Regions from separate parts of the Colwellia sp. 20A7 genome, predicted to be linked through region 2. Evidence: predicted binding sites of a transcription regulator. Region 2 holds the regulator's gene; each other region holds the start of a gene.
The links. The regulator FliA, encoded in region 2, starts transcription of late flagellar genes. The targets are predictions, from matches to a motif close to CTAAAGNTNNNNNNNNNNNNGCCGATA.
Positions count from the first base shown of each region.

Region 1: the regulator FliA is predicted to act here: its motif matches at 8,380-8,406, upstream of GQS55_RS02055 (cytoplasmic protein).
Region 3: the regulator FliA is predicted to act here: its motif matches at 2,117-2,143, upstream of GQS55_RS08025 (flagellar protein MotY).

Region 1 covers NZ_CP047130.1:479,557-490,554, reverse strand. The annotation lists gene GQS55_RS02095 (YhcB family protein) at 1-224, shown strand, start outside; gene GQS55_RS02090 (Do family serine endopeptidase) at 387-1,757, shown strand; gene GQS55_RS02085 (trypsin-like peptidase domain-containing protein) at 1,895-2,953, shown strand; gene GQS55_RS02080 (bifunctional diguanylate cyclase/phosphodiesterase) at 3,014-5,587, opposite strand; gene GQS55_RS02075 (hypothetical protein) at 5,715-6,020, opposite strand; gene GQS55_RS02070 (2OG-Fe(II) oxygenase family protein) at 6,168-7,007, shown strand; gene GQS55_RS02065 (pseudouridine synthase) at 7,066-7,770, opposite strand; gene GQS55_RS02060 (hypothetical protein) at 7,809-8,234, opposite strand; gene GQS55_RS02055 (cytoplasmic protein) at 8,451-8,654, shown strand; gene GQS55_RS02050 (MJ1255/VC2487 family glycosyltransferase) at 8,781-9,803, opposite strand; gene GQS55_RS02045 (phosphatase PAP2 family protein) at 9,800-10,312, opposite strand; gene GQS55_RS02040 (GNAT family N-acyltransferase) at 10,407-10,998, opposite strand, start outside.
Region 2 covers NZ_CP047130.1:1,042,714-1,053,711, forward strand. The annotation lists gene fliR (flagellar biosynthetic protein FliR) at 1-192, shown strand, start outside; gene flhB (flagellar biosynthesis protein FlhB) at 283-1,413, shown strand; gene flhA (flagellar biosynthesis protein FlhA) at 1,497-3,599, shown strand; gene flhF (flagellar biosynthesis protein FlhF) at 3,716-5,308, shown strand; gene GQS55_RS04555 (MinD/ParA family protein) at 5,368-6,210, shown strand; gene GQS55_RS04560 (RNA polymerase sigma factor FliA) at 6,296-7,015, shown strand; gene cheY (chemotaxis response regulator CheY) at 7,073-7,456, shown strand; gene GQS55_RS04570 (protein phosphatase CheZ) at 7,531-8,274, shown strand; gene GQS55_RS04575 (chemotaxis protein CheA) at 8,288-10,387, shown strand; gene GQS55_RS04580 (protein-glutamate methylesterase/protein-glutamine glutaminase) at 10,417-10,998, shown strand, end outside.
Region 3 covers NZ_CP047130.1:1,848,090-1,859,087, forward strand. The annotation lists gene GQS55_RS08010 (Grx4 family monothiol glutaredoxin) at 74-418, shown strand; gene GQS55_RS08015 (peroxiredoxin) at 511-1,116, shown strand; gene rnt (ribonuclease T) at 1,231-1,902, opposite strand; gene GQS55_RS08025 (flagellar protein MotY) at 2,234-3,097, shown strand; gene GQS55_RS08030 (M1 family metallopeptidase) at 3,253-5,112, shown strand; gene glnS (glutamine--tRNA ligase) at 5,239-6,909, shown strand; gene yhbY (ribosome assembly RNA-binding protein YhbY) at 7,042-7,338, opposite strand; gene rlmE (23S rRNA (uridine(2552)-2'-O)-methyltransferase RlmE) at 7,769-8,410, shown strand; gene ftsH (ATP-dependent zinc metalloprotease FtsH) at 8,603-10,564, shown strand; gene folP (dihydropteroate synthase) at 10,656-10,998, shown strand, end outside.

The DNA.
Region 1 (10,998 bases), 560 kb from region 2:
AACAAATGAAAGAAAGCACACAGTTATTACAACGTGTAACAACTACTGATACTGAAGGAATGCCTTTTTTCTCACAAGAAACACAAGAACAGTTAGCTCAGACTGCGGGCTTACGACATGAAAAACGTAGTACTCAACAAGATGACTCAAGTACAGAAGCACCGTTAGATTACTCTAATGAAGCAAGTGGCTTATTTATCGACCAAAAACAAAAAAACACCTAATAAGTTGGTATACATCTAACTTATTTATTATATCCTTCAGAAACATAGTGTTACAAATGTACAAAATGCATTTCTGAACTAAACCTATTTTATTCAGTCTATTTGGAGGTAGATCAACTTAAAATAAAGTTGATTCAATTAAGTTTAGGAGAATTCATCCATATGAAAAAATTGTCAATTATTTCCTTATCTGCTGTGCTTGGCGCAGCATTGCTTTCCAGCTCCCTTATTCCACTTACTGCCCAAGCGTACTCTATTTGGCCAAGCAATGTTGAAGGCCAAGAAATGCCTAGCCTTGCGCCAATGCTAGAGAAGTCGACTCCTGCTGTAGTCAGTATTGCAGTCAAAGGTACTCACGAAGTCAAACAAAGTGTACCTAATATTTTTAGATTTTTTGGTAATCCCAATCAAAACCCTAATCAAGCACAGCAGCGCCCATTTCGTGGTTTAGGCTCAGGGGTTATTATTGATGCTAAGGAAGGTTATATTGTTACTAATAATCATGTTATTGAAAAAGCAGATGAAATATTAATAACACTGAAAGATGGTCGTCAAATTGAAGCAAAGAAAATAGGATCTGATGCTGATTCAGACATAGCCTTATTACAAATTGATGCAGAGAATTTAACTGAAATAAAAATAGCCGACTCAGATAAGCTACGTGTTGGTGATTTTGCTATCGCTATTGGCAGTCCTTTTGGCTTAGGTCAAACAGTAACGTCAGGTATTGTTAGTGCATTAGGACGCAGTGGACTAAATATTGAAGACTATGAAGATTTCATTCAAACAGATGCTGCCATTAACAGTGGTAACTCTGGTGGTGCCTTAATTAATCTACGTGGTGAGTTAATAGGTATTAACACAGCTATTCTTGGTCCTAATGGCGGTAATATAGGTATCGGCTTTGCTATTCCTAGTAATATGATGAATAACTTGACCAAACAAATTATAGAGTTTGGCGAAGTACATCGTGGCGTACTAGGCGTTTCAGGTCGCAGTCTTAACAGTGATATTGCAAAAGCGATGGAATTAGAAACTAACCAAGGTGGTTTCATTGAGCAAGTAATGCCAGATTCTGCAGCCGATGAAGCAGGTATTGAACCAGGTGATGTAATCACTAAAATAAATGGAAAGCTGATAAAAACCTTTAATGAATTACGTGGAAAAATAGGCTCTATCGGTGCAGGAAAAACAATCGAACTAACCATTGTACGTAATGGTAAAGAAAAGAATCTCGACGTTACTTTAAAGCAATCTCAAAGTAATAATGTTGCTGCTGCTACTATACACCCTATGTTTGAAGGCGCAGAATTAGAAAACAACAGTAATAATAATGGTGTCATTATCAAAAATGTTGAAGAAAATTCCCCTGCGGCATTAGTTGGTTTAAAAACAGGTGACTTGATTACCGCAATAAATCGCACACGTATTAGTAATGTTGGTGATTTACGTAGTTATTTAAAAGATAAGGAAGGTGTTTTTGCATTAAACATCATTCGTGATAATTACGCTCAATATTTAATGATTCGATAACAATTCCATAATTGAAAGCAAGGCTAGTGAAAACTAGCCTTTTTTATTTTTCTATTAGCCCAATATTTTATGCTAAACTCAAAAAATATAACAAAAATGATTATCGCAATGATAACTATTATACTGGGCACTATCCTTTGAAATTAAAACCTGCATTAAAGTACATTATAAACTCTATTAGTTATGGCGTATTATTTGCCGTTGCTTTACTTCTCTTAAAGCCAAACTTAAATGAAAATACATTTATAAAGCAATTATTTAGCACAGAAAAGAAAGAATCCCGCCCTCTTTCCTACGCTAAGGCAGTCAGTGTTGCGAGCCCTGCTGTAGTAAATATTTATTCTGAAGACATTATGCCAAGTTCTGTTTATGGTCAAGCTGCCCGTAAAACAACGACATTAGGCTCAGGTGTGATCATGGATAGTAATGGTTATATCCTAACTAATTTACATGTTATTCAAAATGCAGATTTGATTCATGTGGTATTACAAAGTGGCCAACAATTTCCTGCTCAAATAATTGGTTTTGATAAAATTACTGACCTAGCTGTGTTAAAAGTTAACGCGAGTAACTTGCCTACTATCCCGCAAAAATATAATCAGCAGTCACTCGCCGGTGATATCGTGCTCGCGATAGGAAACCCTTTAAACCTAGGACAAACAGTGACTCAAGGTATCATTAGCGCTACAGGTCGTAGTGGTCTAAGTAATACCAGCTACTTAAATTTCTTACAAATGGACGCTGCTATTAATGAAGGGAACTCTGGCGGTGCTTTAGTTAATAGTAATGGTGTTTTAGTAGGTATTAATTCAAGAAAATTCACCCAATCAAATCCTCAACTCAATATTCAAGGAATATTTTTTGCTGTACCTTATGAATTAGCAGCTAAAATAATGCAACAAATCATTGAAAATGGTCGTGTAGTTCGTGGCTGGTTGGGAATTTCTGCTACTCAGTATTCTACTGATGCGAAAGGAATTGTAGTTGAAGAAGTAAGTCCAAATAGCCCCGCAAAAATAGGTGATATTCAAGTTGGGGATATTATGTACCAAATAGATGAGAAACCTATTAATAGTATTGTACAAGCATTAGATATAGTTGCGGAAACAAAGCCTAATACAACATTAATATTTAAACTTTACCGTCAAGGAAAGATTATCGAAACAAGTATAACCATTGCTGAATTTAATAATTAATTAACACAGAGAAGCATTTTACTCGTTAATGGTTAATGGTTAATGGTTAATGGTTAATGGTTAATGGTTAATAATATATTGTTCCATTTCATCCGCGGGCATAGGTTTAGCGTAATAAAATCCTTGCCCGTATAAACAGTCCATTTTTTGAAGTAACTCTGCATTTTCGAGACTTTCAATTCCCTCACCAATAGTCGCCATACCAAGACTTGTTGCTAAATCAATAATGGTTTTGATAATAGCTCTACTATTGTTCTGCTCATGACAATTATTAATAAAAGAACGATCTATTTTTAAGACATCAATAGGAAATTGATGTAAATAACTTAAACTCGAATATCCTGTTCCAAAATCATCAAGTAATATTTTTACACCCAACTTTTTAAGCGCTTTCATATTAGATAACACAATGTCTGTATTTTCCAAAAGCGCTCGCTCTGTTAGCTCTACTCTTAGATTTTTAGGCTTCAAACCTGTCTCTATCAATATACGTTCAATATCATCAGGTAATGTAGCACTAAAAAACTGGTTACAAAATAGATTACAACTCACATACAGATCATTACGTGATAAAGTTTCTTGCCAACGTTTTAGCTGTTGACAAGATTTTTTTAATATTTGAAAATCAATAGCTTGCACTAAATTTGTTTCTTCGGCTAGCGGGATGAATTCATCAGGGTAAACAAAGCCACGCTTATTACTTGGCCAGCGAGCTAAGGCTTCAAAGCCTTTTATTTCTTTATTCTCTAATTCTATTATAGGTTGATAGTAAGGAATAAATTCGTCCCACTCTATTGCCTCTCTAATATCTGCCTCAAGAGATAATGCATTTTGCACTCTTTGATGCATACTTGCATCAAAGACCTCATAACGCCCTTTTCCATTGCCTTTAGCATGGTACATTGCTGTATCTGCATCTCGCAACATGGTATCTGCATCGTTATAGCGCTCATCACTAAACAAAATACCAATACTTGTTCCTGTAAAAACTAATTGGTTATTAATAATGAATGGTTCAGTAAGGAATTCAGTGATTCGTTGGGCAATATCGAAAGCTTTTTGGTCTGAATCAAGATCTTCAATTAAAATCACAAATTCATCACCACCGAGTCTAGCAACAGTATCTTTACCACGTAAAATGGAAGAAAGTTCATAGGCTATAAGCTTTAATAAGGTATCTCCTGCTTGGTGGCCTAAACTATCATTAACGACCTTAAAGCGATCTAAGTCTAAAAATAATACCGCAAAAGATAAGTCAGGCTTTCGTTTGTTGCAGGCAATAGCATGATTTAATAGGTCAAGAAATACAGCTCTATTAGGTAATCCAGTTAGACTATCATGCGAAGCCGTGTGCTTTAATCTTTTTTCAGCCTGCTTACGTTGTAAAATCTCTTCTTCAAGGGCTAAGGTTCTTAGCTTAACCTGCTCCTCTAATAGCTCATGATTTTGCCTTTCTATTTCCGATGTTTCTCGGCGTTTAATCGCAGAAGACACATGATTAGAAACAAAATTAAGTAATTCTGCATCTTGCTCGCTATAAATAGTACGAGCAGAATAGCTTTGAATCACCATTACACCTAATAGCTTTCCAACATAGAGCAAAGGAACACCTAGCCAAGAATGTTCATCCGAGGTGGGCTTTCGGGTTTGACCACTCTCACACAAATCTTGCATATCTTGCTTAGATAAAAGAACCGTTTTCTGCTGACGAATAACGAGTTCAGAATAATGATTTGAGAGCTTTCTTTTTTTGAAAAAACTTCTCTCATGGCTCGAATCTTCATCAACCACATAAACATATTCTATCGTGTCACTTTCTTCATCATATTTAGCAATAAAAAAATTGGTTGCGTTAATCAACTGACCAACAATATTATGTACTTTAGAATAGAAAACATCGATATCAAAACTAGCATCATTAGCTAACTCTGAAATTCGATATAAGGATTCTTGTAATAATTCAGATTTTTCTCGTTCGCGAATTTGTGCCATTAATTCTTGCGTACGTGCATTAACAGCACTGGTTAAGCGCTCTTTATCCTGTAAGCGAATCATCGCACTAACTACATGCTGTCCAGTAAAAGTCAGCATATTTAAGTCTTGCTCAGAATACCTAACTTTTTCATTGTAACTTTGAACTACCATCACCCCAATAACTAAATCATTGTGTAGTAGTGGCACGCCTACCCAGTCGGTTCCTGTTGAACCATGTTGGGTTATTTTACCATTTGCACATAGCTGTTTTTCTAATGAGGGGCTTACTAATAAAGGTTGTAATGATTCAATAACTAAGTGTGTAAAAGAGCCTGCTAGGACATCATAATCTATAACCCCTTCAGGTCTTTCATCTTTCTCATCTACATGATAAACAAACTCAAGTGTGCTAAAAGTTTGATCATAAGTAACAATATAGAAATTTTCAGCCGTCATTAATGAGGCTATAGTTTTATGAACCTTAGGATAGAAGTGGTTTAAATCTTCACATTCTTGAGATAATTTATTCAAATTAAACAAAGCATTATAACGTAATTGTAAATCTTGATGCTCTGCTTGCAAAGTCAGAAGTGCTTGTTCCTCTACTTCTTTTTTAGGTTTAGCAGTGTCCATATTGTTTTTTAAAGATCCATTAGACATAAATAAAATTCACCATTTGCTACTACTATTATTTGCAATTTAATTCTATAAACTTTTCATATAAGCATGATGTCTCTATAAAAAAATTCACTTTATACTGGGTTAAAATGGGTTAATGATAAAGGTATTATTTATTACTCGCTTCTTTATTCATATTTGTTACGATTTCTTTTGTTTTATGTTTGTTACCACAAATAGCAAGTTGCTTTTCATCACGATAATACCGAATATCAATACAATCCTGCTGATATCTGCGTTCAAGCTCTGTACGAATTAAAGGCTGACCCTTGGCATTCACTATTTGACGATGTAATACTTGGCATTGTTGAATCTGCTCTGATGCTAACGTGATATCTTCACAAGTTTCATTATTACTAGAGCAAGCAGCTAAAAAAAGAACCGAAAATATAACTGAAAAAAAAGATAACTTCATGTTGTGTTTCACTTATTTATATTACAAATTTATTGTTAATTACATTATATAGCAAAGCATGAAAAAATCGTTATTATTTATTTATATGCTTGATGATAACTAATATCGGTTTACAATTGGCTCATACTTTACCTTAAAGAGAAAAAAATGACACTATCCGTTGTTGATTACACAGACAAGAATGCACCTGAGCTATTTGTGAAAAGTTTGAGAGAAACTGGATTTGGGGTATTAAAAAACCATCCTATTCAACAATCTTTAGTTGAATCTATTTATCATAATTGGCAAGAGTTTTTTAATAATCACGGTAAACAAGAGTTTGCTTTTGATGTTGAAAAACAAGATGGCTATTTTTCTTCTGAGATTTCAGAAGTAGCAAAAGGTCATACTCAAAAAGATATTAAAGAGTATTTTCATGTTTATCCATGGGGTCGTATTCCTGATTCATTAAAAGATGAAATACTCAACTATTATCAATTGGCGTCTAACTTAGCCAGTGAGCTATTAGACTGGGTGGAAGCCTATAGTCCTGAAGACGTAGCAAAAAACTATTCTCAACCATTGTCGAGTATGATTAAAGATACGCCGAATACGCTATTACGCATATTGCATTACCCACCATTAACAGGCGATGAAGAAGCTGGCGCAATAAGAGCTGCTGCTCACGAAGATATTAATTTATTAACTATATTACCAGCAGCAAATGAACCCGGTTTACAAGTACAGTGCCAAGATGGCAGCTGGATAAATGTCCCTAGTGATTTTGGTAATTTAATTATTAATATAGGTGACATGTTACAAGAAGCATCCGGCGGATACTTTCCTTCAACTACTCACCGAGTCATTAATCCTACAGGTAAAGCTAGCACAAAATCACGTATTTCACTGCCGCTTTTCTTACACCCTTGTAGTGATGTAAAATTGTCAGAAGAACATACTCAAGCCAGTTATTTACTTGAACGCTTACGCGAACTAGGTGTTAAGTAAACTGAACGTTGAATAAGTAAATTGTAAAATATCAATAATAACGTTAGTAAATAAAGGATTAGATACTAACGTTAATTAGCTTACTTTCTCCTAGGTTCAAACTCTCCTCTAAAACGTATTTACCGATGGATGTTCGATGTAAAGCAATAACAGGATTATTAAAGCGACCAAACATTCTTTTTATTTGGTGGTAACGCCCTTCTGTTAACACAACTTCCGCCTGATATTGGCTAGTAATAGTCAAGACAACTGGCAGAGTTGTGATATTTTCATAAGCAAAGTACATACCTGCTGAAAAAGCTGCAATATATTCTTGGGTTAACGGGTTTTGCAACGTAACTAAATAATGTTTAGCTACTTTGCTTTTTGGGGATGTTAACTTTTCAGACCAACGACTATCATTGGTTAATAGAACCAAACCTGATGTATTTAAATCTAAGCGTCCAACAATATGTAAACTCGCTTTTTCTTCAGCCGATAATAGTTCACCTAATAAATCTATAACGGTTCTGTGTTTGTCATCTTTGGTAGCGCACACAACCCCGATAGGTTTATGCAACATAACGTATAAAGCTTGGTGTTGCTGAAGAACCTTATTATCCAATGAAATTACAGAGAATTTATAAATAGGTAAGGCAATATCTGTCGCGATCACCCCATCTACAGTTACTCTTTTCTGTGCTAATAATAAGCGTACTTTTTTCCGATTAATTTGACAGGTTTCACTAATAAAGCGATCTAGACGAGCACGATTTATAGACATAATATAGTTACTAAATTAAAGAAGTTAATTTGATGAGATTAAATAGCACCTAACGCTAACTGCTTCGCAATTAAATTAAGTACTTTTTGCAGCTTAATATGAAGCAACCCAGCCAGTATTTTATGCTGCTGATTTAGCATAGCAAGCTCTGAGTCAGTAATAGCAATATAGCAATTTAGTGTTTGAGTTTTTTCACTGTTATAGTAATAACTAAAAACATCATCGCTATAATTTTTTGTTTCTGATTGAGCTTGCTCTTGGGCGTGTTTATGTATATCAAAGCTGTTCGCTGTTTCTATAAATAGTTTAACGCTAAGCACAACCTCTTCATTACCATACCAATTAGCCGTCATCGTTTGAAAATTGAATTGTGCTTCAAGCTTATTACATACAGATCTTATTTTAGTAAATTGCTGTACTAAATCATCACAAACAGAAATCGAAATGGGTAATTGTTCCGTCATATTTTAGACTCAATTTAAAACGACATGTAAGCAGTATTATATAGTCAAACTATGATTAAAGCACGATGAGTAAGAGTTAACGAGACATTATAAAAGAACCAAAAAGCTAATAAACACTATCTTGTTAAACTTTGCTATAATTTAGGTAAAGTTTTTTGTGAATAAGCCGATATACAGTTATTAAGCATAATTATTAATTCATTCTGGAGTAGCGCTATGTCTATCAATATTACTAATACACCAAGTTTCGCCCCCGAAAATGGTGGTAACGGAACAATTTTATCTGTTGCCGTTAAAGCAAAAGAGATAGCAGAAGCAGAAGGAGAAATGGCATTGCAATTAATTCAAAGTGCAGCCCCAGCTGCTAGTTCAAGTAATACAACCGCCAGCATCGGACAAAATATTAATATTAAAGCTTAGTTCCATACGTTCATAAGCTTAGTTTAAAGACTGTTTATGCAATAATGATCTTCCTTGAAAAACACTATTACTCTATCAAAGGTAATAGCTTTCTTTGCAATTCAACTATGGGCTTTTATCCCCATTCTATTTATATTGATGCCATAAAGAAGCCGCTACTTTGTGAATTGGCAATTTTTTATCGCTAAGTAACCACCTTACTATTTCAAAAGCTACATCAGGTGTTTTTTTATATATTCTAGGCTTACACTTTACTAACCAACTAGCGACAATATCTTCATCTAATGTCCGCATTACCTTGGCAAATTTAAGCTCATGTAATGCAAGTGCATTTGATTCTTGCTCCATTTGGCCTTGTAACGGCTTAACGAGTAAAGGCAGTCCTAAGTGCAAACATTCACTGATTAATTCAAAACCACTATTTGATATAACAGCGCTACCACGACACAAGTCTTGCTTAAACCCTGCATAACAAGTGGTTCTTATCGATACATTTTTCTTCTCAGCATTATCAACATCCGGAGAATATTGGATAAAATGTTTATCTGGGAATTGTTGTAATAACCGAGTTACTTTACTCTGATTTTCAAAAGGAAGATAAACTATAACCACATTTACTTCCGCTTTTCCAACAAGGTTTACATCAATGATTGGTGGCAAAATAGATTGATCAAAAGGTGCCCAATGTAGCCCGATTGAATCCTTTGCCGGTGCAAAGTAATTCATCACGAATTCAGCTAGTAAATTTTTTCCGGCTCGAGGTGTATTACGACCAAAAGCATATTGATGCCCAATACCAAGCACTAGCTTTTTCTTTAGCTTTGCAGCCCAAGCGGTCACAGGTTCAAAATCGGTAATAATTAAATCATAATCGTCAATCGCTAACGTATGAACATCATAAATAAATCGTAAAAAATTATTATTGAATGCGGTTGATAAATAATTAACTTTGCCATTTTGAACAATAAAAGTAAGCCCTTGTTTATAGATAAAGTCACCAAAGAGCTCCATATCAAAGAGTTTATCTTTAGGGCGGCCAGAAAAAAGAAAAGTCACCTCGACACCATTTTCTTTTAATTGCTTAGCCATAATTCGACTTCGAGCTATATGACCATTCCCTGTAGCTTGAACACCATATAATATTTTCACACCATCACCACAACATAAGCAATACTACTTCCTAAAGTAGCACCTACCAGCGTATCTGTTGGAAAATGAACACCAAGTATTACCCGTGATATTGCAACACTCGTTGCCCAAAAATAAAGTGGTGATGCAATTATCCCTAACTCAAGCACACATAAGTTAGCTAAGAGAAATGCTGCCATGGTATGTCCAGAAGGAAAACTAAACTGATCTGAGGCTTCAATTACACTGGTGAAGCCTGTCACTATTTCAGGTGGGCGCCTACGCTTTAAGCTATTTTTTAACACAAAATATAATAACCGCTCTATAGCACAAGCCCAAAGCAATATAATAACAAAGTGCTTTCCTTCTTGAGGACTTATTAGCCAATAGCATAATGGCAGTAGAAACTGTATATAACCATCACCCGTTCGAGAAATAATACGAACCATGGCAATAAACTGAGGATAAAATCGAGATTTTCTACACCATAATAATACACGAAGATCATATTGATAAATGTCATTAAGCATAGCCATTTCCTCTAGTTTCTTTGTTATATGTGGTAGTTGAATACTGCTCTCTTTAAAGAGGGTTTATCTAGCAATCAAGCGAATCACACTAGAATTATTGATGCTTTTCAATATAACGAATGCGTTTTTTAGTGAGCAATTTATCAAGATCAACCACCACTAAACCATCAACACAATCATTAAAATCTGGATCAATATTAAATGCTGAAAAACTGACACCGCCCTCTTCACATAAAGAAGAATATTGCTTATAAAGTGTTGGTACACTTACACCACAATTCGCCAATAAATGCTTCAAGGTTACAAAATCTTTTTCTTTATCAGCACCATCAAATGCTGCAAGCAGTTCACCTTTTTCCATATCGTCAAGTTGAAAAGGTATTTTCGCTTTCGCTATCATTTCTTCACTCGGAAAATAATGCTGGTAGTAATGTACAAGTAAATTTTTGGCCGGTGTTGGTAAAGCATTACTAATACTGACAGGCCCAAACAAATAACGATATTGCGGATTTTTAGCTACAAACGCCCCTATTCCTACCCATAAATAGTCTAAACTTCGTTTCCCCCAATATTTTGGTTGAACAAAACTACGGCCCAACTCTAAGCCTTTGGTAAATATTGGTGTCATACTAGGTTGATAATCAAATAACGTATTAGTATATATTCCCTGAGATTGTGGATTATCG
Region 2 (10,998 bases):
AACTTCTCATTTGGCGTAATGACTAGAGCAGCACCACAGCTTAATATATTTGCTATAGGCTTTCCTATTACTATGATGGCAGGTTTGCTGATTATGTGGTTAACCTTTGGTAATTTCCTGACACATTTTGAATTACAGTGGCAACGAGCATTGGACTTTAGCTGTTACCTCATTAATTGTTCGGGAACTTAAACCAGGTTTAGGCTATTAAGGAATATTTTATGCATGTAGCATATAGTGAAATTTTATACTTAAAGCATAATGTTTTTAGGGTAGTACAGCATGGCTGAGTCAGATAGTGGTGAGAAAAGCGAAGAACCAACAGCAAAAAAACTGGCTGATGCACGAAAAAAAGGCCAAATAGCTCGCTCTAAAGATTTAGGCACCATGTTTGTTTTAGTCGGAAGTGCGTTTGCTCTGATGGTAATGGGGAGCTCCTTGGTTGATGCTTTATCAGCTACCATGAAACGTCTGTTTTCATTGAGTCGTAATGAAACTATGGATCCACATGCTATCGTAGGCGTTATTTATAGTGCGACAAACAATATCATCTTCCCCGTTTTAGCTATTTTTTTGATTATTATGGTAGCCGCCTTTATTGGTAATACCATGTTAGGTGGTATGGCTTTTTCTTGGGAAGCTATGGCCCCAAAAGCTAGCCGGCTTTCTCCTCTTGCAGGCTTTAAGCGTATGTTTGGTGTGCAAGCAGGGGTTGAATTATTAAAATCTATTATGAAGTTTTTTGTAGTATTTATTGTCGCTTTTTTACTGCTGAAAGGGCTTTTCTCACAAATTTTAGGACTTAGTTTAGAAGCTATACCGTCAAACTTTGGCCATGCCGTTAACATGTTGTTGTGGATGTTTTTAGCGTTAGCGCTATCTATTGGTCTTATTGTGGTTATCGACGCTCCTTATCAAGTTTGGAATCATACACGTCAACTTAAAATGACTAAGCAAGAAATTAAAGACGAATATAAAAGTACTGAAGGTAACCCTGAAATTAAAGGGCGCATAAAGCAAACACAATATGAAATGTCGCAACGACGGATGATGGGAGAAGTACCTAATGCAGATGTTGTAATCACCAATCCTACCCATTATAGCGTGGCATTAAAGTATGATGCGAATATGGGAGGAGCACCGCAGCTAGTAGCAAAAGGCATAGATGAAATGGCTATACACATTCGTACTATTGCCAAAGAGCATAATGTTGAAATAGTACAGTCACCAGCTTTAGCAAGGTCGATATATTATACTGCAGAGGTTGACCAAGATATTCCTGAAGAACTTTATGCCGCCGTAGCTCAGGTGCTAGCATTTATTTTTCAGCTTAATGAACATAAAAAAGGTAAAGGTAAAAAACCTATTCCTATTCCTAAGAAGCTGCCTATTCCTGAAGAGTTCAAATATTAAAATATTGCGGCGTTACTTTTGGTATAGCTTTTGCAAATCCAAAGCTAGCGTCAAAAATTTACCATAACGAGCAGCAGTATCAAATGCAATTAAACGCCTTCTTCAATAAATTCGATAAGAAAAAATTATCTCATATCTCAGGGTTGGGTACACCAATCCTTGTAATGGCTGCACTTGGTATGGTTATTCTACCTATGCCTGCGTGGTTATTGGATGTACTCTTCTCATTTAACATTGCGTTATCTTTAGTGGTGTTATTAATCACTGTATACACACTTAAACCACTAGAATTTGGTTCATTTCCCTCGGTTATTCTTATTGCAACCATTCTCCGCTTAGCACTTAATGTTGCGAGTACTCGGGTAGTTTTACTTGAAGGACATGAAGGTACCGATGCTGCTGGTAAAGTGATTGAAGCCTTTGGCTCTGTTGTTATTGGTGGTAACTATGCTGTTGGTTTAGTTGTATTTTTGATTTTAATTATTATCAATTTTGTAGTAGTTACTAAAGGTGCAGGGCGTATCGCTGAAGTTACCGCGCGTTTTACGCTTGATGCTATGCCAGGTAAACAAATGGCGATTGATGCCGATTTAAATGCCGGCTTTATTAACGCTGAGCAAGCAAGAGAACGTCGAATTGAAGTTACCAGTGAAGCTGATTTCTATGGTTCGATGGATGGTGCAAGTAAATTTGTTAAAGGCGACGCTGTTGCAGGTATTTTAATTTTATTTATCAACATCGTGGGTGGACTAGTTATTGGAATGGTTCAACATGACCTTAGCTTTAATGAAGCTGTTGAAATTTATACTTTGCTAACCATTGGTGACGGTTTAGTGGCGCAAATTCCAGGGTTACTATTATCTGTTGCAACCGCGATTGTAGTAACACGCCAAAATACCTCCCAAGATATGGGGGAGCAGGTAAGTAGTCAATTAGGGCAAGAAAAATCACTTTATATCGCCGCAGGCGTTATGTTTGTCATTGGTGTAATTCCTGGAATGCCGCATTTTGCATTTTTACTCTTTGCTAGCATTATTGCAGCCGTTGCTTATTTTGGTACTAAACATAAAGCAACTAAAGCTACAGAGTTAGAAAAAGTTGCTGAAGAAGCGCAAGTACAAAGTCAGCAAAAAGAAGAGGAAGTTAAAGAGTTAGGTTGGGATGATGTTAATCATGTTGATGTTATTGGTTTAGAGATTGGTTACCGATTAATTCCATTGGTTGATAAAGCGCAAGGTGGCGAACTACTTAGCCGAATTAAAGGTGTACGTAAAAAGCTTTCACAGGAATTTGGTTTTTTAGTACCTGCTGTTCATATTCGTGACAATCTAGACCTAGACCCTAATAGTTACCAAATATCGCTAATGGGCGTAACGATAGGGAGTGCAGAGATACGACATGATCAAGAGTTAGCAATAAACCCTGGACAGGTTTTTGGAAAACTTGATGGTGTACCAACGAAAGATCCTGCTTTTGGGTTAGACGCTGTTTGGATTAAGCAAAATCAACGAGAACAAGCACAAACATTAGGGTATACCGTTGTTGACTCAGCGACTGTATTAGCGACACATTTAAGCCAAATTTTAACGAACAATGCTTCTCAATTGTTAGGTCATGAAGAAGTTCAAAACCTTATTGATATTCTAGCTAAAACTTACCCTAAACTCGTTGAAGGCTTTATTCCTGATACACTATCCTTAGGTACCGTTGTTAAAGTATTGCAAAGTTTGATGAATGAAGGTGTTGCTGTTCGCGATATGCGCTCAATTATACAAACCCTTGTTGAGTATGGACCTAAAAGCCAAGATGCAGAAGTGCTAACAGCAGCAGTAAGAATTAGCTTACGTAAATTTATTATTCAAGACTTGGTTGGCCCTGCGTTAGAAATACCTGTCATAACCTTGGCGCCTGAGTTGGAACAAATGTTGCATCAGTCTATGCAGATGGCTGGAGATGATGGTGCAGGTATTGAACCCGGCTTAGCTGAACGCTTGCAAAAATCATTAAATGATGGCGCTCAAGAGCAAGAACTGGCAGGTGATACCCCTATTTTATTAACCTCGGGTATTTTACGATCAGTGTTGGCTAAATTTGTAAAATATACCATACCAGGCTTAAGGGTAATTTCTTATCAAGAAATACCTGATGATAAACAAATTAAAATTGTAAGTGCTATAGGGCAGTAACTAATAAATTTGAGTAAGTAAAATACCGAATAAAAAAGTAACGAGCAACTTAAGTATTGAGCATGATAAGTTGCAGAGTATAGTTTAGTCGCTCGTAGCTAAATAAGGAGTTAACTGTGAAAATAAGACGTTTTGTTGGCAAAGATATGCGTAGCGCATTAGCACAAATTAAAGAAGAATTAGGCGTAGATGCGGTTATTATGTCTAATAAAAAAATACCTGAGGGTGTTGAGTTAATGGCAGCAGTTGACTACAGCCAAGCACCACCTGTAAGTGTAACTTCTTCACATGATAACCCTTCACTGAGTGATCAACGTGGCCGTGAAATACAAAATGATACGGTTAACATTCAAAATACTTCTGCAGCAGCATTGAACAGGGAAGTACCTGAACCACAAATAGGTGGTAATCAAGCTAACAGTACTACCGAGCCTGTTGATAGTTTATCAGCCTTATTAAGCAGACAAGTTCAACATCACTCTTCTGCTCAGCAATCTGAGAAAATCGATGTGCAACAGGGATATACCCAACAAAGTAACCAAGTTTCGAGCGAAGACGATAATATTGAAGATCAATTACGTAACTTTACGCAACGATTACGTCATTCAAAGCCTGATGGAACGATTCCTGTGCCAGAAGCAAGCTATACTAATGAAGATGCTCAATTTGAAGGACATACGTCGTTAGAAGCCGAACAAATGGCAGAAAAGTTACAATCTAAGCCAACTGCTGAACAAGGTGCTGATTTAAACAATCACGTTAACCAGCAAGATTTTGATAAAATGCAACAAGAGATGGCTTCTATAAGAAAGCTGCTTGAACATCAAGTATCAGGGCTTATGTGGCAAGATATGGCGCAAAAAGAACCCCAACGTGCAGTGTTAGTTAACCGTTTATTAGGGTTAGGTTTAAATGAACAAATTGCGGATCAAATAGCAGGTTATGTTCCTTCTGAATATCATGATGAGCAAGCTTGGCAGCAAGCGACCAAATTAATTGGTGAGCAACTTAATACGACGCAAAATGATATTATTCATCGAGGTGGGGTTGTTGCCTTAGTTGGTCCTACAGGTGTAGGGAAAACGACTACTATTGCAAAGCTTGCGGCACGTTTCTCTCAAGTACATGGGCATGAACAAGTGGCACTAATTTCAACTGATACATTTAGAATAGCGGGTTTTGAACAACTGGCTACTTATGGAAAAATTATTGGCTGCCAAGTTAAACTGGCTAAAGATAGTCAAGCATTAGACTTACTGCTTGAGCAGTTTTCTCAAAAGAAATTAATTCTAATTGATACTGCTGGTATGGGACAAAGAGATATACGTTTAGCTGAAAATTTAGCTAATTTGGTATCGAATGCTAGAGTTAGAATAAGAAATTATTTGGTGCTAGCAGCTAATAGCCAGCAGCAAGTTATGCAAGAAAATGTCGATCGCTTTAAAAAAGTACCATTGTCGGGTTGTATTTATACTAAACTTGATGAAAGTGTGAGTGTTGGCGAAATAATTACAACTTCAATTCAAAATGGCCTTCCAATAGGTTATCTTACTGATGGACAAAGAGTTCCTGAAGATATTAAAGTTGCAAATGCTGAAAAATTAGTTACTCTTGCAGATAAGATGGCAATAAATTCAGCGAAGAAAAATGTAGCTCATGTTCAACGTACGGCAAGGCCAATGCCAATAGCGCCAGTGGTGGCGATATAGATGTATTTTAAATTGCAGTATTCTTATTTGAAATAAAGCGATAATATAAGAAGTAATAAATGGCAGATCAAGCGAGCGGCTTAAGAAAGATGCAAGACTTAAAAAAAGTTAAAGTAATAGCAGTTTCTGGTGGTAAAGGTGGCGTTGGTAAAACCAATGTATCATTAAACACGGCTATAGCCCTTGGGCAGCAAGGGAAAAGAGTATTAGTATTAGATGCTGACTTAGGGTTAGCTAATGTTGATGTGATGTTGGGTTTAAGAGTAAAACGCAACCTTTCTCATGTTTTATCTGGTGAATGTGAACTTGATGATATTATTATTACTGGTCCTCGTAATATAAAAATTATTCCAGCCACTTCTGGCTCTCAATCAATGGTTGACCTTACTCCCGCTGAACACGCAGGTTTGATTCGTGCTTTTAGTGAAATGACTACTCAGTTTGATGTACTTATTGTTGATACCGCAGCAGGTATTTCAGATATGGTACTTAGCTTTACTAGAGCCGCACAAGACGTAGTATTAGTTGTTTGTGATGAACCCACGTCAATTACCGATTGTTATGCATTAATGAAACTGCTAAGCCGTGATCATAATGTATTTAAATTTAAAGTTGTTGCCAATATGGTGCGTACGCCTAATGAAGGGCAGCAATTATTTTCCAAATTAACGAAAGTTACCGATAGATTTCTAGATGTAGCACTTGAGTTGGTAGGTGTTATCCCATTCGATGAAAATATTAGAAAGTCAGTACGTAAACAGCAAGCCATTGTTGAAGCTTTTCCTAACTCACCAGCAGCAATAGCGTTTAAGGATTTAGCAAAGAATGTTAGTAGTTGGCCTATACCGAAGCAAGCGTCAGGTCATTTAGAATTCTTTATCGAACAATTACTGGATTACTAACATCTCGTTAATATTAAGTTATCAAGTACTTATTAAAAATAATAAATATAAATACGTTAAAGTATTTAGGTGGGAATAGTCAAAAGTGGCAAAAACTAAAGCCTATAACAACTTAATTGATAAAACTGTGCTGCTTGAACAGCATACTGTGTTGGTTAAGCGAATTGCTTATCATTTACTTGCTCGATTACCGGCAAGTGTTATTGTGGATGACTTAATTCAATCGGGAATGATTGGTTTATTTGAAGCCGCAAATAATTTTGATAACACTAAAGGTGCTAGTTTTGAAACGTTCGCAGGTATCCGAATTAGGGGTGCTATGCTAGATGAAATACGCCGTGGTGACTGGACACCTAGGTCTGTACATAAAAATAGTCGTATGGTTAGTGAAGCAATTAAGCAATTAGAAGCAACATTAGGTAGAGACGTTACTGATATAGAAGTTGCTGAAAAACTTGATATTTCGTTAAATGAGTATCATCATATACTTAGTGAAGTCAGTACGGGTAAAATAGTAGGGATTGAAGACTTAGGAGTGAGCGAAGATGCGCTTAAGTTTGACGACGCTTGTCACGGTGATGACCCATATCAAAGTATCGAGCACAAGGCTTTTAAAGATGGACTAAGCAAATGTATTAGTTCTTTACCTGAACGGGAAGCTCTAGTACTGTCTCTGTACTATGATGAAGAATTGAATTTACGTGAAATTGGTGCCGTGCTTGATGTTAGTGAGTCACGTGTAAGTCAAATTCATAGCCAAGCGATGCATCGATTAAAAGCACGTATGCAATCTTGGCAAAATTAAGTAGAATTATAACTGTGTTAACCTATAAAAATTTTGAATGTTTCGCCGGAGGGTGCCTTGGATAAAAATATGAAAGTACTAGTTGTTGATGATTTTTCAACAATGAGACGTATAGTAAAAAATTTGTTACGCGATTTAGGCTTTACAAACATTCAAGAAGCGGATGATGGCAGTACAGCCTTACCTATGCTTCAAAATGGTGATTTTGACTTTGTTGTGACCGATTGGAATATGCCAGGAATGCAAGGTATTGATTTGTTAAAGGCTATACGTGCTGATTCACGTTTAGCTCACATCCCTGTACTATTAATTACAGCTGAAGCTAAAAAAGAACAAATCGTTATGGCGGCTCAAGCTGGCGTTAACGGCTATATTGTTAAACCTTTTACAGCAGCAACACTAAAAGCTAAATTAAATAAAATTTTTGAACGTCTAGGTTAATTTTTATTTAGACTAGCTAGTTAAAGCTAATTCATAAAACTGATTGGCTTTAATTCAAGTATTAAGGACTGTGCATGAGTATGGCAATGGTGGGGCGTGTTTCTTTGGAGCAGGCTAAATCTTTGGTTGAGCTTTTAGAAAAAGGGCAGCAAGAAAAGGCTGATGAACTTGTTGCAACAATTCAAAACCCTATAAACTCTGAACTATTTGCAGAAATAGGTAAGTTAACTCGTCAATTACATGACTCTTTAACAAACTTTCAGCTAGATTCTCGATTGAATGACTTAGCAACAGCAGAAATTCCAGATGCTAAAGAGCGTTTGAATTATGTTATTACACGTACAGAAGAAGCCGCAAACAAAACTATGGATGCGGTAGAATCTATTTTTCCGGTAATTGAGGATATATCTAGTCAAGTTGGTGCTGTTAAACCAGCATGGGCTAAACTGATGAATAATGAGATAGATTTAAAAGAATTCAAAAGTTTATGCGTTGATATTGATCGCTTGTTAATTACTACAGGAAGAGAAACAGCACATATTCATGGTTTAATGACTGATGTGTTAATGGCCCAAGATTTTCAAGATTTAACTGGGCAGGTTATTCGTAAAGTTATTGATTTAGTACGTGAAGTTGAAGAAAGTTTAATTAACATGTTGACTGCATTTGGAATTTCCTCAGAAAATTCTCAAACAAATTCAAGCCCGAAAGTAGGTGAAAACTTAGTTGAAGGACCAATAGTCAATAAAGAAGATAGAAATGATATTGTTGAAGATCAAGATGATGTTGATGATCTTTTATCAAGTTTAGGTTTTTAACGGGAGTTAGTGAATGTCATTTGAAGCAGATGAAGAAATTTTACAAGACTTTTTAGTCGAAGCAGGTGAAATACTCGAGCAGCTTTCGGAGCAACTCGTTGAACTTGAAAATGATGTTGATAATGCTGATTTACTTAATGCAATTTTTCGAGGTTTTCATACAGTAAAAGGTGGCGCCGGTTTTCTGGCTTTAAATGACCTTGTTGATGTATGTCATGGCGCAGAAAATATATTTGATTTACTTCGTACTGGTAAGCGCACAGTCAATGCCGATTTAATGGACACTATTTTATCAGCGCTTGATACTATCAATGATATGTTTACGTTGGTGAAAAATAGAGAGCCACTTGTTCCTGCTGAAGCAGACTTATTAGCAGAGTTGCACCGTTTAAGTCAGCCTGAAGGAACTGTAGTTGAAGCTTCTGTTCCTCAAGCTGTAGAAAGTGCAACATCTGACTCGGCTGATGATATGAGTGAAGATGAGTTTGAGCGCTTACTTGATGAGTTACATGGTAGCGGTAGTCCTTCATCATCACCAACTCCTGCTATAGAGACGCCAGCTATTGCTGAATCTTCTAATGAAATTTCTGATGATGAGTTTGAATCATTATTAGATGAACTTCACGGACAAGGTGCATTTTCGTCTGAAGTAAAAGATACCTCTTCTTCTATTGTGAATAACTCATCTGATGAAATAAACGATGATGAATTTGAAAGCTTACTTGATGAGTTGCATGGTAAAGGCAATGCGCCTAAAGCTAGTGATGTAGCATCAATAGCACCAGCTGAATCACCTATAGCTAAAGTTACTCCTTCAGCATCTAATACCGCTAGTTCAAAGCCTGTGGTTAGAGAAGAAGTTAAACCATCACCGAGTAAACCACTAGTAGCTAAGAAAGTAGCTCAGGCATCAGCACCCCAAGGCGAAACAACCGTTCGTGTTGATACCAAACGACTTGATAAAATCATGAATATGGTTGGTGAATTAGTTTTAGTTAGAAATCGCCTAACAAGTTTAGGGTTAATTTCTGATGATGAAAACTTAACTAAAGCAGTCTCGAATTTAGATGCCGTCACTACTGATTTGCAAGGTGCGGTAATGAAAACCCGTATGCAGCCAATCAAAAAAGTATTTGGGCGATTTCCTCGGGTAGTACGTGATTTAGCGCGTAGTCTTAATAAAGATATCCAGTTGGTGTTAGAAGGAGAAGAAACTGATTTAGACAAAAATTTAGTTGAAGCTTTGGCTGACCCTTTAGTGCATTTAGTTCGTAATTCGGTTGATCATGGTATTGAAATGCCGGATGTACGCCAAGAACAAGGTAAACCGCGTCAGGGTACTGTCACTTTATCGGCTTCGCAAGAAGGTGATCATATTCTGTTAACCATTAAAGATGATGGTGCGGGTATGAATGCTGAAAAACTGAAAGAGATAGCGATTAAACGTGGCGTTCTTGATGTCGATGCTGCTGCAAGAATGTCAGATAAAGAAGCTTTTAGTTTGATTTTTGCTCCTGGTTTTTCTACCAAAACAGAAATATCAGAAGTATCAGGCCGTGGTGTTGGTATGGATGTTGTTAAAACCAAGATCACCCAATTAAATGGTGCTGTTGATATCGACTCAGAAATGGGTGTAGGCACCATTTTGGAAATAAAAGTGCCACTAACGTTAGCAATACTACCAACGTTAATGGTTGTTGTTGGTGCGCAAACGTTTGCATTACCACTTGCGGCAGTTAATGAGATATTTCATTTAGATTTAACTAAAACAAATAACGTTGATGGTCAGTTAACTGTCATTGTTCGTGAAAAAGCCATTCCATTATTTTATTTAGATCAATGGCTTGTTAGAAACTATGAAAATAAAAGCCGTGAACAAGGCCATGTGGTTATAGTGCAATTAGGAAATCAACAAGTTGCTTTTGTTGTTGATCGATTGATTGGACAAGAGGAAGTTGTCATTAAACCACTTGATAGACTATTACATGGAACTCCTGGTATGGCTGGAGCAACTATTACGAGTGATGGTGGTATTGCATTAATTATAGATATTCCCAATATGTTAAAATTCTATGCGAAAAAATCACCAGTAAATAGAAAGCTGCATTCATAAAAGTAAAATAATAAAGGTAGATGAAGTAAATGGCCTATAAAGTGCTCGTTGTTGATGATTCAAGTTTTTTTAGACGACGAGTCACTGATATTCTAAACAAAGATCCACAGTTAGAAGTTATTGATGTTGCAGTCAATGGGCAAGACGCAGTAGAGAAGGCTCTTTTACTTAAGCCTGATGTTATTACCATGGACATTGAAATGCCTGTTTTGAATGGCATTGACGCAGTGAAGAAAATAATGGCAAAGTCACCCACCGCTATTTTAATGTTTTCTTCATTAACTCATCAAGGTGCAAAAGCAACGTTGGATGCCCTCGAAGCAGGTGCTTTAGATTTCTTACCTAAAAAATTTAGTGAAATAGCGCAAAATAGTGATGAGGCTGGTAGTCTATTACGACAACGTGTAATTCAACTCGCTAAAAAGGGGGGCCTCTCTAGACGTCGCTCACTAAGAGAACCGGGTACGCTTATTAATCGTAATATAAGCAGCCAATTATCGCCCAGTACTCGAAAACCGACTGTACCTGCAACACCTATAAATGCTCAAAAACCGGCATCTTCACTCAAAGTATCTTCTGGAAAAAAATATAACCTATTAGCAATAGGTACC
Region 3 (10,998 bases), 810 kb from region 2:
GTAAGTTTTTACTAAGAATTCAGCTCAGTTTAATGAGTATTATTTTTAGAGGTTATTTTTTTTAGGGGTTATCATGGAAACTATCGAACGTATTAAAGAACAAATTAATGAGAATACAGTATTATTGTATATGAAAGGCTCGCCAAAACTACCTAGTTGTGGTTTTTCTTCTCAAGCATCTCAAGCCTTGATCTCATGCGGTGAGCAATTTGCCTATGTTGATATTTTACAAAACCCTGATATCAGAGCTGAATTACCAAAGTATGCAGACTGGCCTACGTTTCCGCAACTTTGGGTTGAAGGTGAATTAGTTGGCGGCTGTGATATTATTATGGAAATGTTTCAACAAGGTGAGCTACAAACTTTGGTTAAAGAAGCTTCAGCTAAAAATGCTTCTGAAGAGGCAAGTGCAGAATAAATTTATCAAGAAATAAATTGTTAAGATAATGAGTTGTTATTCATTGTCTTCAATAATAATTCTTAATTATTATTAATAGAAAGGAACATAAAATGAGTGTATTAGTTGGTCGTCCAGCACCAGATTTTACTGCAGCAGCAGTATTAGGTAGTGGTGAAATTGTTGACGTTTTTACGTTAAGTAAAGCAATTAAAGGTAAAAAAGCGGTTGTTTTTTTCTACCCATTAGATTTTACTTTTGTATGCCCATCAGAGCTTTTAGCTTTTGATCACCGTATGGAAGAATTCAAAAGCCGTGGTGTTGAAGTAATTGGTGTTTCAATTGATTCACAATTCTCTCACAATGCATGGCGTAACACACCTGTAAACGAAGGTGGTATTGGTCCAGTTCAATACACTTTAGTTGCAGATACTAAGCATGAAATCTGTAAAGCATATGATGTAGAACATCCTGAAGCAGGTGTTGCTTTCCGTGGTTCATTCCTAATCGATGAAGAAGGCAACGTACGTCATCAAGTAATTAACGATTTACCATTAGGTCGTGACGTAGATGAAATGATTCGTATGGTTGATGCATTACAATTCCACCAAGAACACGGTGAAGTATGTCCTGCAGGTTGGAATAAAGGTGATAAAGGTATGACAGCATCTCCAGATGGTGTTGCAGCTTATCTTACAGATAACGCTGATAAACTTTAATCGTTGTCGGGTTACTAAAGTGTCAATTATTTCAGTTTTATTTTAATTTTTTGTCACTAAAATTACATAAAAAAGCTAGGGTTTATAACTCTAGCTTTTTTTATGCTTTTCTATTTATTCTGCTGCTATTGCTAGCGGCCAACCACCTAATTCATGCCATTTATTAACAATATGACAAAATAGCTCAGCAGTTTTTTCGGTATCATAAAGTGCCGTATGTGCTTCACTATTGCTAAAGTCTATTTCAGCAGCCTCACAAGCTTTTGCTAATACAGTTTGACCTAATGCTAGTCCTGCTAGTGTTGTAGTATCAAAGCTAACAAAGCTATGAAAAGGGCTACGTTTAATGTTACATCGGGCTGTTGCTGCGTTTAAAAAGCCTAAATCAAAAGCTGCATTGTGAGCTACAATAATAGCGCGTTGGCATCCAGCAAGTTTCATTTTTTTTCTAACTAACTTAAACAATGTTTTTAAAGCAACATCTTCATCGACAGCACCACGTAATGGATGTGTTGGATCAATGCCGGTAAATTCAAGCGCTTTAGGCTCTAAATTTGCACCTTCAAAAGGGTGAACATTAAATTGTATTGTTTCATCAATTGATAACTTTCCTGAAACTTCATCTAATGATAATACAGAGGCTGCAATTTCAAGTAAGGCATCAGTTTGGGCATTAAAACCACCTGTTTCCACATCAATAACAACAGGGAAATAGCCACGAAAGCGTTGTGCTAATAATGGTTTACTTATTTCTTTATTTTCTTTTATTTCTACAGTATCTGACATATTATAAATTTGGCTTAAGGGAAAAACTTGGATAGGTAATTATCTCAGAAAATTATTGTAAACACGATAGCAATACTTACATCATTACATTTATGATTTGGTTATTTCTTAAGATGTAAATGTAGTTGAGGTTATTCGATGCTAATTTAACGTATATAAAAAGTAATAAATTAGTGATAAAGCGCTAAATTAACGAATAAACACATAGAAAGTGTTAAAGTTATTTTAGTTTGAGGCGATATAACTAATGTCACTAATTAATTATGTAATAAATAATATGAAAATATACTCTCCAAATACATATAAATTGTTCTTCTCTCCTTCATTCTTTATGACAGCTTCTTTCGCACTTTTTTTTACGTTTGTGACTACACAGGCACAAGCTAGTATCCGACAATATAGTGCGGATCTTAATAGTTCAAAATGGCAACTTGCCGACGACTCTCGTTTACAATGTACGTTATCACATCAAATCCCTCATTATGGGCAGGCACGTTTTTCCGCAAAAGCAAGCCGTAAACTGAATATGGAATTTGAACTTGATATGATGCTGTTACCCGATAGTTATTCCCTTGCCCAAGTACGTAGTGAATCACCTAGCTGGCGTCCGGGGTATGGCGGAAAAGTGTTAGCCAATATGAAGCTACAAAAACAGTTTAATCCTAGCTTACCCAAAAAGGTGGCTTGGACTATGCTAAGTGAACTAGAGCAAGGGATGAGCCCAACTTTTTATTATAATGATTGGTATAGTGAAGAAGATGAAATCTCAGTTGGTTTATCAACCGCACGTTTTAAAGGGGCTTATCGAAACTTTGTCGCTTGTGTTGGAAACTTATTAAATTATAGTTTTGACGATATTGCTTTTACAGTATTAAACTATCAATCAAATAGTGAACAATTTACGAAAGCATCACAACGACGTGTTGACATGATCAGAGAATACTTGAGTTTAGATCCAAAACTAGAATTAGTTTTGGTTGATGCATATTCAGACAGTTATGGTGCCCGTTGGCCAAACCTTAAGTTATCAGAGCGTAGAGCGCTAAGAATACGCGACTACTTTGTAAAAAATGGTATTGATGCGAGCCGCATAGAAGCGAAAGGTTATGGCGAAAAACGTCATATTGCTTCTAATGCTACAACGCTTGGACGTGGTAAAAACCGCCGCGTAGTTATTCAAATGCAAAAACTGTAGAACTTAGCGCATTACATGAAAAGTAAATTGTAAATAATTCTTTATATTCTTTCAATTTATTGAATATATTAATAATACAAAATAGTTGAATAGGCTTGTTGATTCAAAGTAATCTATAAGCCTATTTTTTTTTGTGAGTTTTTAGGATTATTTCAATGAGAATTTTTAAGCGGTTTATGTTGCTAGCAACATTATTAATATCGCAATTAGCAACAGCGGATAATAAGCCCGTATTAAACGATGCTTATACCTATTCAAATTATGATCAAGTTATCACAACACATCTTTATTTAGACTTAGCGGTTAACTTCGAAGAAAAAGCATTAACAGGTTTTGCTGAGTTATCATTAAAATGGCTTAGTGATACACCACAAAGTATCATTTTAGATACACGTGATTTGGTTATCCATAAAGTCCTTGCCCAAAATGCTCAAGACGAATGGCAAAAGGTAAATTATACACTTGCTGCACGAGATTCTGTTTTAGGTTCAAAACTTACGGTCGATACAAAATTCAAAGCTAAAAAGTTACGTGTTTATTATAATTCAACCGAAAATGCGTCTGGTTTACAATGGTTATCTGCTGAACAAACTGCAGGTAAAAAACAGCCATTTCTATTTAGTCAGAATCAAGCAATACATGCTCGCTCATGGATTCCTATTCAAGATACGCCAAGTGTACGTGTAACTTATACTGCTCGAATTACTACTGATAAAGATTTATTAGCTGTGATGAGTGCTAATAACGAACCAGATACTGAGCGCGATGGCGATTACTTCTTCTCTATGCCACAAGCTATTCCGGCCTATTTAATTGCGATTGGTGTTGGGGATTTACATTTCAAATCGATGAGCCACCAAACAGGTATTTATGCTGAATCTAATATTTTAGATGCGGCAGTAGCTGAATTTGATGATACTCAAGCTATGATTGATAAAGCTGAAAAAATGTATGGCAAATATCGCTGGGGTCGTTATGACTTATTAATATTACCACCAAGCTTTCCTTTTGGTGGAATGGAAAACCCTCGTTTATCTTTTATCACACCAACCGTTATTGCAGGGGATAAAAGCTTAGTAAATTTAATTGCACATGAGCTAGCACATTCATGGTCTGGTAATTTAGTTACCAATGAAAGCTGGCGTGATCTATGGTTAAACGAAGGTTTTACCAGTTATGTTGAAAATCGCATTATGGAAGCTGTGTTTGGTAAAAATAGAGCTATCATGGAGCAATCGCTAGATTCTCAAAATCTAAATAATGAAATAGCTGAATTAGATGCTGGTGATACACAGCTATACATCGACCTAAAAGGCCGTGATCCTGATGATGCATTCTCGGGTGTTCCTTACACTAAAGGACAATTATTTTTAATTTACCTTGAGAACAAGTTTGGTCGTGATCGTTTTGATGCTTTTGTACTTGAGTACTTTGACAGTCATGCCTTTCAAAGTTTAGGTACAACTAATTTTGTTAAATACCTTAAAGCTAACTTAACGCATAAATATCCTAACATTGTTAGTGATAGCGAAGTGAATGAGTGGATTTATGGACAAGGTTTACCTGCATTTGTACCTAAACCTACCTCAACTGCTTTTAGTACTATTGATCAACAAGTATCGCAATGGTTAGTAGGAGATATAACATTAACTCAATTACCTACGGCTAATTGGACATTGCATGAGTGGTTACACTTTATCAATAATTTACCTACTGATATTAGTATTGAGCGTATGGTAGCAATTGATAAAGCTTTTAACTTAACGCATAGTAAAAATGCCGAAATTGCTCATGCTTGGTATTTATTATCAATACGAGCAGGTTACGATGTTGTTTACCCAGAAATGTCTGAGTATTTAGTTAGTATCGGTCGTCGTAAGTTGATAGTGCCATTATATAAAGAGTTAGCTCAAACAGAACAGGGTAAAGCATGGGCGCTTAACGTTTATAAAAAAGCACGTCCTGGTTATCATGGTTTAGCTCAAGGTACTGTTGATGATATTTTGAAAAAATAAATATTCAGTATATATAAACTTCAGTAAAATAAATTAAAGGCTCTGTTGAGCCTTTTTGCTATTCGCTGATTAGAACTCTTGATATAATAATATCAATTACGTTAATTTTCTTTAGAGGCTCTGTGGATGTCGGAAGTTGAAAACCGCCCAACAAATTTTATTCGTCAAATTATCGATGCTGATCTTGCTAGTGGCAAACATAGTTCAATACAAACTCGTTTTCCGCCAGAGCCAAATGGTTTCTTGCATATTGGTCATGCAAAAGCTATTTGTTTAAGCTTTGGGATTGCTCAAGATTATAATGGTGCGTGTAACTTACGTTTCGACGACACCAATCCGGAAAAAGAAGATATTGATTATGTGCATGCTATTCAAAAAGATGTGCAATGGTTAGGTTTTGAATGGGCAGGGGATGTTCATTATTCATCAGACTATTTCGAGCAATTGCATGACTTTGCGGTAGAATTAATTAGCAAAGGCTTAGCGTTCGTCTGTTTTTTAAATGGCGACGAGATGCGTGAATATCGTGGTACGTTAAACAAACCAGGTAAAAATAGTCCTTATCGTGATACTTCTATTGAAGAAAACTTAGCGTTATTTGCCAAGATGCGTAACGGTGAATTCAAAGAAGGTGAGTGTTCATTACGTGCTAAAATAGACATGACATCAAGCTTTATGTGTATGCGTGATCCTATTATTTATCGTGTACGATTTGCTCATCATCATCAAACTGCTGATAAATGGTGCATTTACCCAATGTATGACTTTACTCACTGTTTATCTGATGCGATTGAAGGTGTTACTCACTCTTTATGTACGTTAGAGTTTCAAGATAACCGACGTTTATATGACTGGGTTATTGATAATGTTTCTGTACCAGTAAAACCTCAGCAATATGAATTTTCACGTTTAAATCTTGAATATACATTAATGAGTAAACGTAAGTTGAATACATTAGTGGAAGAAAAGCTTGTTGATGGCTGGGATGATCCTCGTATGCCAACGATTGCTGCTTTTAGACGACGTGGTTATACATCTGCTTCTCTTAGAGAGTTTGCTAAACGCATTGGTGTTACCAAAATGGAAAACACGGTAGAAATGAGTGTTTTAGAAGCATGTATCCGTGAAGATTTAAATGACAATGCTCCACGTGCTATGGCAGTGCTTGATCCTATAAAGTTAGTGATAGAAAACTACCCTGAAGGTAAAACTGAAGACTTGACCGTTAAAAATCATCCAAGTGATGATAGCCAGGGCACACGTATTGTTCCATTTAGTGCTGAACTGTATATTGAAGCAGAAGACTTTAGAGAAGAAGCCAATAAAAAATATAAACGTTTAGTACTCGATAAAGCTGTGCGTTTACGTGGTGCTTATGTTGTAACTGCAACGCGTTGTGATAAAGACGAAGCAGGGAATGTTATTACAGTTTATTGTACTTACCTTGATGATACGCTAGGTAAAAACCCGACAGATGGAACTAAGCCTAAAGGTGTTATTCATTGGGTTGACGCTGATAAATCACTTGATGCAACAGTACGTTTATATGACCGTTTATTCACTGTACCAAACCCTGCAGCTGAAGATGATTTTTATAAAGTGATGAACCCAGAGTCACTGATTAAAATTGAAAAAGCCAAAGTGGAGCCGTCATTAATGTTAGCGAAGCCAGAGCAAGCTTTTCAGTTTGAACGACAAGGTTATTTTTGTTTAGACAACAAAATTGAAAATGAAGGCGAACTTATTTTTAATCGTACGGTAGGTTTACGTGATACGTGGGCTAAAACAGCTCAATAAGTTATTGCATATCGTTTTAATAAACATAAAAAAAGACCGTAGTTTACAAGTTAATTACCTGTAACCTACGGTCTTTTTTTATATAATATTGAAAAACATAAGTAAAATAATTATTTATGTTTTTATTCGTACCTATAGCTTAGGAATGCGAATTTTCTTCTCATCACTTTGACGGTAAATAATAAGTGTTTTACCAATTACCTGTATCTTTATCGCTTGAGTTTCACGACAAATAGCGTCAACTATTAAGCCTTTAGTTTCTCTGTCATCTGTTGGTATTTTCACTTTAATCAATTCATGATGATTAAGTGCATAATCAATTTCAGCTACAACAGCTTCTGTTAAGCCATTATTACCTAGTAACACAACAGGTTTTAGTGGGTGTGCAACACCTCTTAAATATTGTATTTGTTTCTTATTTATAGTCATTAAAAAATTTCGATAGTCGTTAACTTGAATTAACGCCATTTTACCCTTATCTAACACTGAATACCAATTCTATTGAATATATTCTAAACAGACAACGCACATTATTAAGCTTACAACATGTAAAGTATCAATTAAAAACGATTATTCTATATTCTATTCAGATTTTCGTTGTGCGATGTTAGCTAATTAAATGATAAAACACGAGTAGCTCATAAATCGTTGTGGTCTATATGCAGAGTTATTGATTTTTAAAGTATGTATTAATACGTTATTAGTAAATAACGTAGAAAAATAGTGCCCAAAATTTTATTTATCAGTAATTTATGCCAAATTTTACACTTTTTAATTCTTAGTAGAGTGGGAAATAACTTACTAGACTTGATATAATATTCATTAATAGTCGAAAAAACTTTTAATATGGCAAAAAAATATGGCAAAGACCCCACCAAAGAAAAAACATACTAACAGTTCGCAACGTTGGCTGGATGAACATTTTGAAGATGAATATGTAAAAAAAGCACAAAAACTTGGTTTACGTTCTCGTGCTGTTTTTAAAATAGAAGAAATAAATAATAAAGATAAATTGATAAAACAAGGCATGAAAGTGGTCGATCTTGGTGCTGCACCAGGCGGCTGGTCTGAATATGCTGTTAAAGCTGTGGGCGATAGTGGGCAAGTTATCGCTTGTGATATTTTATCTATGGACGCGATTGCTGGCGTTGATTTTCTACAAGGTGATTTTCGAGAAGAAGCCGTCCTTGATGCATTATTAACAAGAATTAATGGCAAGACAATTGATGTCGTTATGTCAGATATGGCTGCTAATATGACTGGTAATGAGAGTGCTGATTCAGCACGTAGTATGTACCTAGTTGAACTTGCTTTGGATATGTGTCATCAAGTATTAAAACCTAACGGAGCCTTTGTTGTTAAAGTATTTCAAGGTGCTGGTTTTGAAGATTTTATGAAGGCTGCTCGGGCAGTATTTAAAAATGTAAAAACTCGTAAACCAGAATCTTCACGCGCACGTTCGCGTGAAGTTTACCTTGTCGCAACAGGTTTTAATGGTTAACGCTAAATATTAACTTTGCTTCTACTTTATTCAAGCTAAGTACGTTAATATGTTACTAGTTGTAAATACCGACTAAAGTTAATTAGCGACAAAGCTTGAATTGTAGTAAATTAGGCACAACATAATAATTTAGGTTAGAACTAATTCTGACCACATTATATTAAATTTTCACCCCCCAAAGAGGTCATTAAGTTGAGCGATATGGCAAAAAATCTTATTTTATGGTTAGTAATAGCCGTTGTTTTAATGTCTGTTTTTCAGAGTTTTTCTCCTAATACAGCAAATGAAGCACAAATGGACTACACACGTTTTATCACTGATGTTCGTCAAGGACAAATCCGTGATGCTAGCGTAGACAGAAACGGTGTTATTACTGGTGAAAAACGTACTGGTGAAAGCTACACTACTACTATTCCTGGTGGGTATGACCGTGACTTAATTAACGACTTAGTTAAGCAAGGTGTTCGTGCTCAAGGTAAATTACCAGAGGAAACTAGCTTTTTAACAACTATTTTTGTTTCTTGGTTCCCAATGATTTTACTTATTGGGGTATGGATTTTCTTTATGCGCCAAATGCAAGGTGGGGGCGGTAAAGGGGCAATGTCTTTTGGGAAATCAAAAGCGCGCCAATTAGGCGAAGAACAAATAAAAACAACTTTTGCTGATGTTGCTGGTTGTGATGAAGCTAAAGAAGATGTTGCTGAATTAGTAGAATACTTACGAGAACCTACTAAATTTCAAAAATTAGGCGGTCGTATTCCTTCAGGTATTTTACTTGTTGGTCAGCCGGGTACAGGTAAAACCTTATTAGCTAAAGCTATTGCTGGTGAAGCGAAAGTACCTTTCTTTACTATTTCAGGTTCTGATTTTGTTGAAATGTTTGTCGGTGTTGGTGCATCACGTGTTCGTGATATGTTTGAACAAGCTAAAAAAGCAGCACCTTGTATCATTTTCATTGATGAAATTGATGCTGTAGGTCGCCAACGTGGCGCAGGTATGGGTGGTGGTCATGATGAACGTGAACAAACATTAAACCAAATGCTAGTTGAAATGGATGGTTTTGAAGGTAATGAAGGCGTTATTGTTATTGCTGCAACTAACCGTCCAGATGTTTTAGATCCTGCATTATTACGCCCAGGTCGATTCGATCGTCAAGTAACTGTTGGTTTACCTGATATTCGTGGTCGTGAACAAATTTTAAAAGTACACATGCGTAAAGTTCCTTTAGGAGACGATGTTAAAGCGGGTGTTATTGCACGTGGTACTCCAGGTTTCTCGGGTGCTGATTTAGCAAACTTAGTGAATGAAGCTGCATTATGGGCTGCTCGTACTTCACGACGCACAGTAAGTATGCATGAGTTTGATAAAGCTAAAGATAAAATTATGATGGGCTCAGAACGTAAGTCGATGGTAATGAGCGAGTCTGAAAAAGAAATGACTGCATATCATGAAGCAGGTCATGCACTTATTGGTCGTTTAGTCCCAGATCATGACCCTGTTTATAAAGTAAGTATTATTCCACGTGGCCGAGCGTTAGGTGTAACTATGTACTTACCAGAACAAGACAGATTTAGTCATTCTAAACAGCATTTAGAAAGTAACATTTCTTCTTTATATGGTGGTCGTATCGCTGAAGAAGTTATTTACGGTAGTGATAAAGTGTCTACAGGTGCTTCAAACGATATTGAGCGCGCAACAAGTATTGCTCGTAAAATGGTGACACAATGGGGACTTTCAGAAAAATTAGGTCCTATGCTTTTTGCTGAAGAAGAAGGTGAAGTGTTCTTAGGGCGTACATCATCTAAGTCATTACATATGTCTGATGAAACAGCGAAACTTATTGATGAAGAAATTAAGTTACTAATTTCACGTAACTATGACCGTGCTGAAAATTTAATCAAAGAAAATGTAGATATTTTACATGCAATGAAAGATGCATTAATGAAATATGAAACAATTGACGCTTTGCAAATTGATGATTTAATGGCAAGAGTTGATGTTAGAAAGCCATCTGATTGGGATGATAATGATTCTCCTACTTCAAATTCTAGCTCAAATTCAAATGAAGGTGGTTCAGCTAAGAAATCAGCAGAGCCTGAAAAAAATGTAACGCCTGATTTATCAGAGCCAAGCAGTGATACACCTACTAAATAATTAGTAATGTGGGTCCAATTAATAAGCCTTGATGTTTACTTAACTGAAGTAATTATCGAGGCTTTATTTTTTTTAAGCTAACCCTAAAATTATGTCTGAAAACTCTAAAAATAAACAATTCAATCAAGCTGCATTAGCCGACTTAACTAATGTACAAGTGATGGGCATTGTAAATGTCACTCCTGACTCTTTTTCTGATGGTGGAAAGTTCGCCCAATTTGACCATGCATTAAAGCAAGTTGAATTGATGATTGAAAATGGAGTCGATATCATTGATATTGGGGGTGAATCAACTCGTCCAGGTGCCGTTGATGTAAGTGAAGCAGATGAACTAGCACGGGTTATTCCTTTGCTTAAAGCGATTAAGTCCCGTTTTAATATCTGTGTCTCTATCGATACAAGTAAAGCTGTCGTCATGAATGAAGCCATAACTT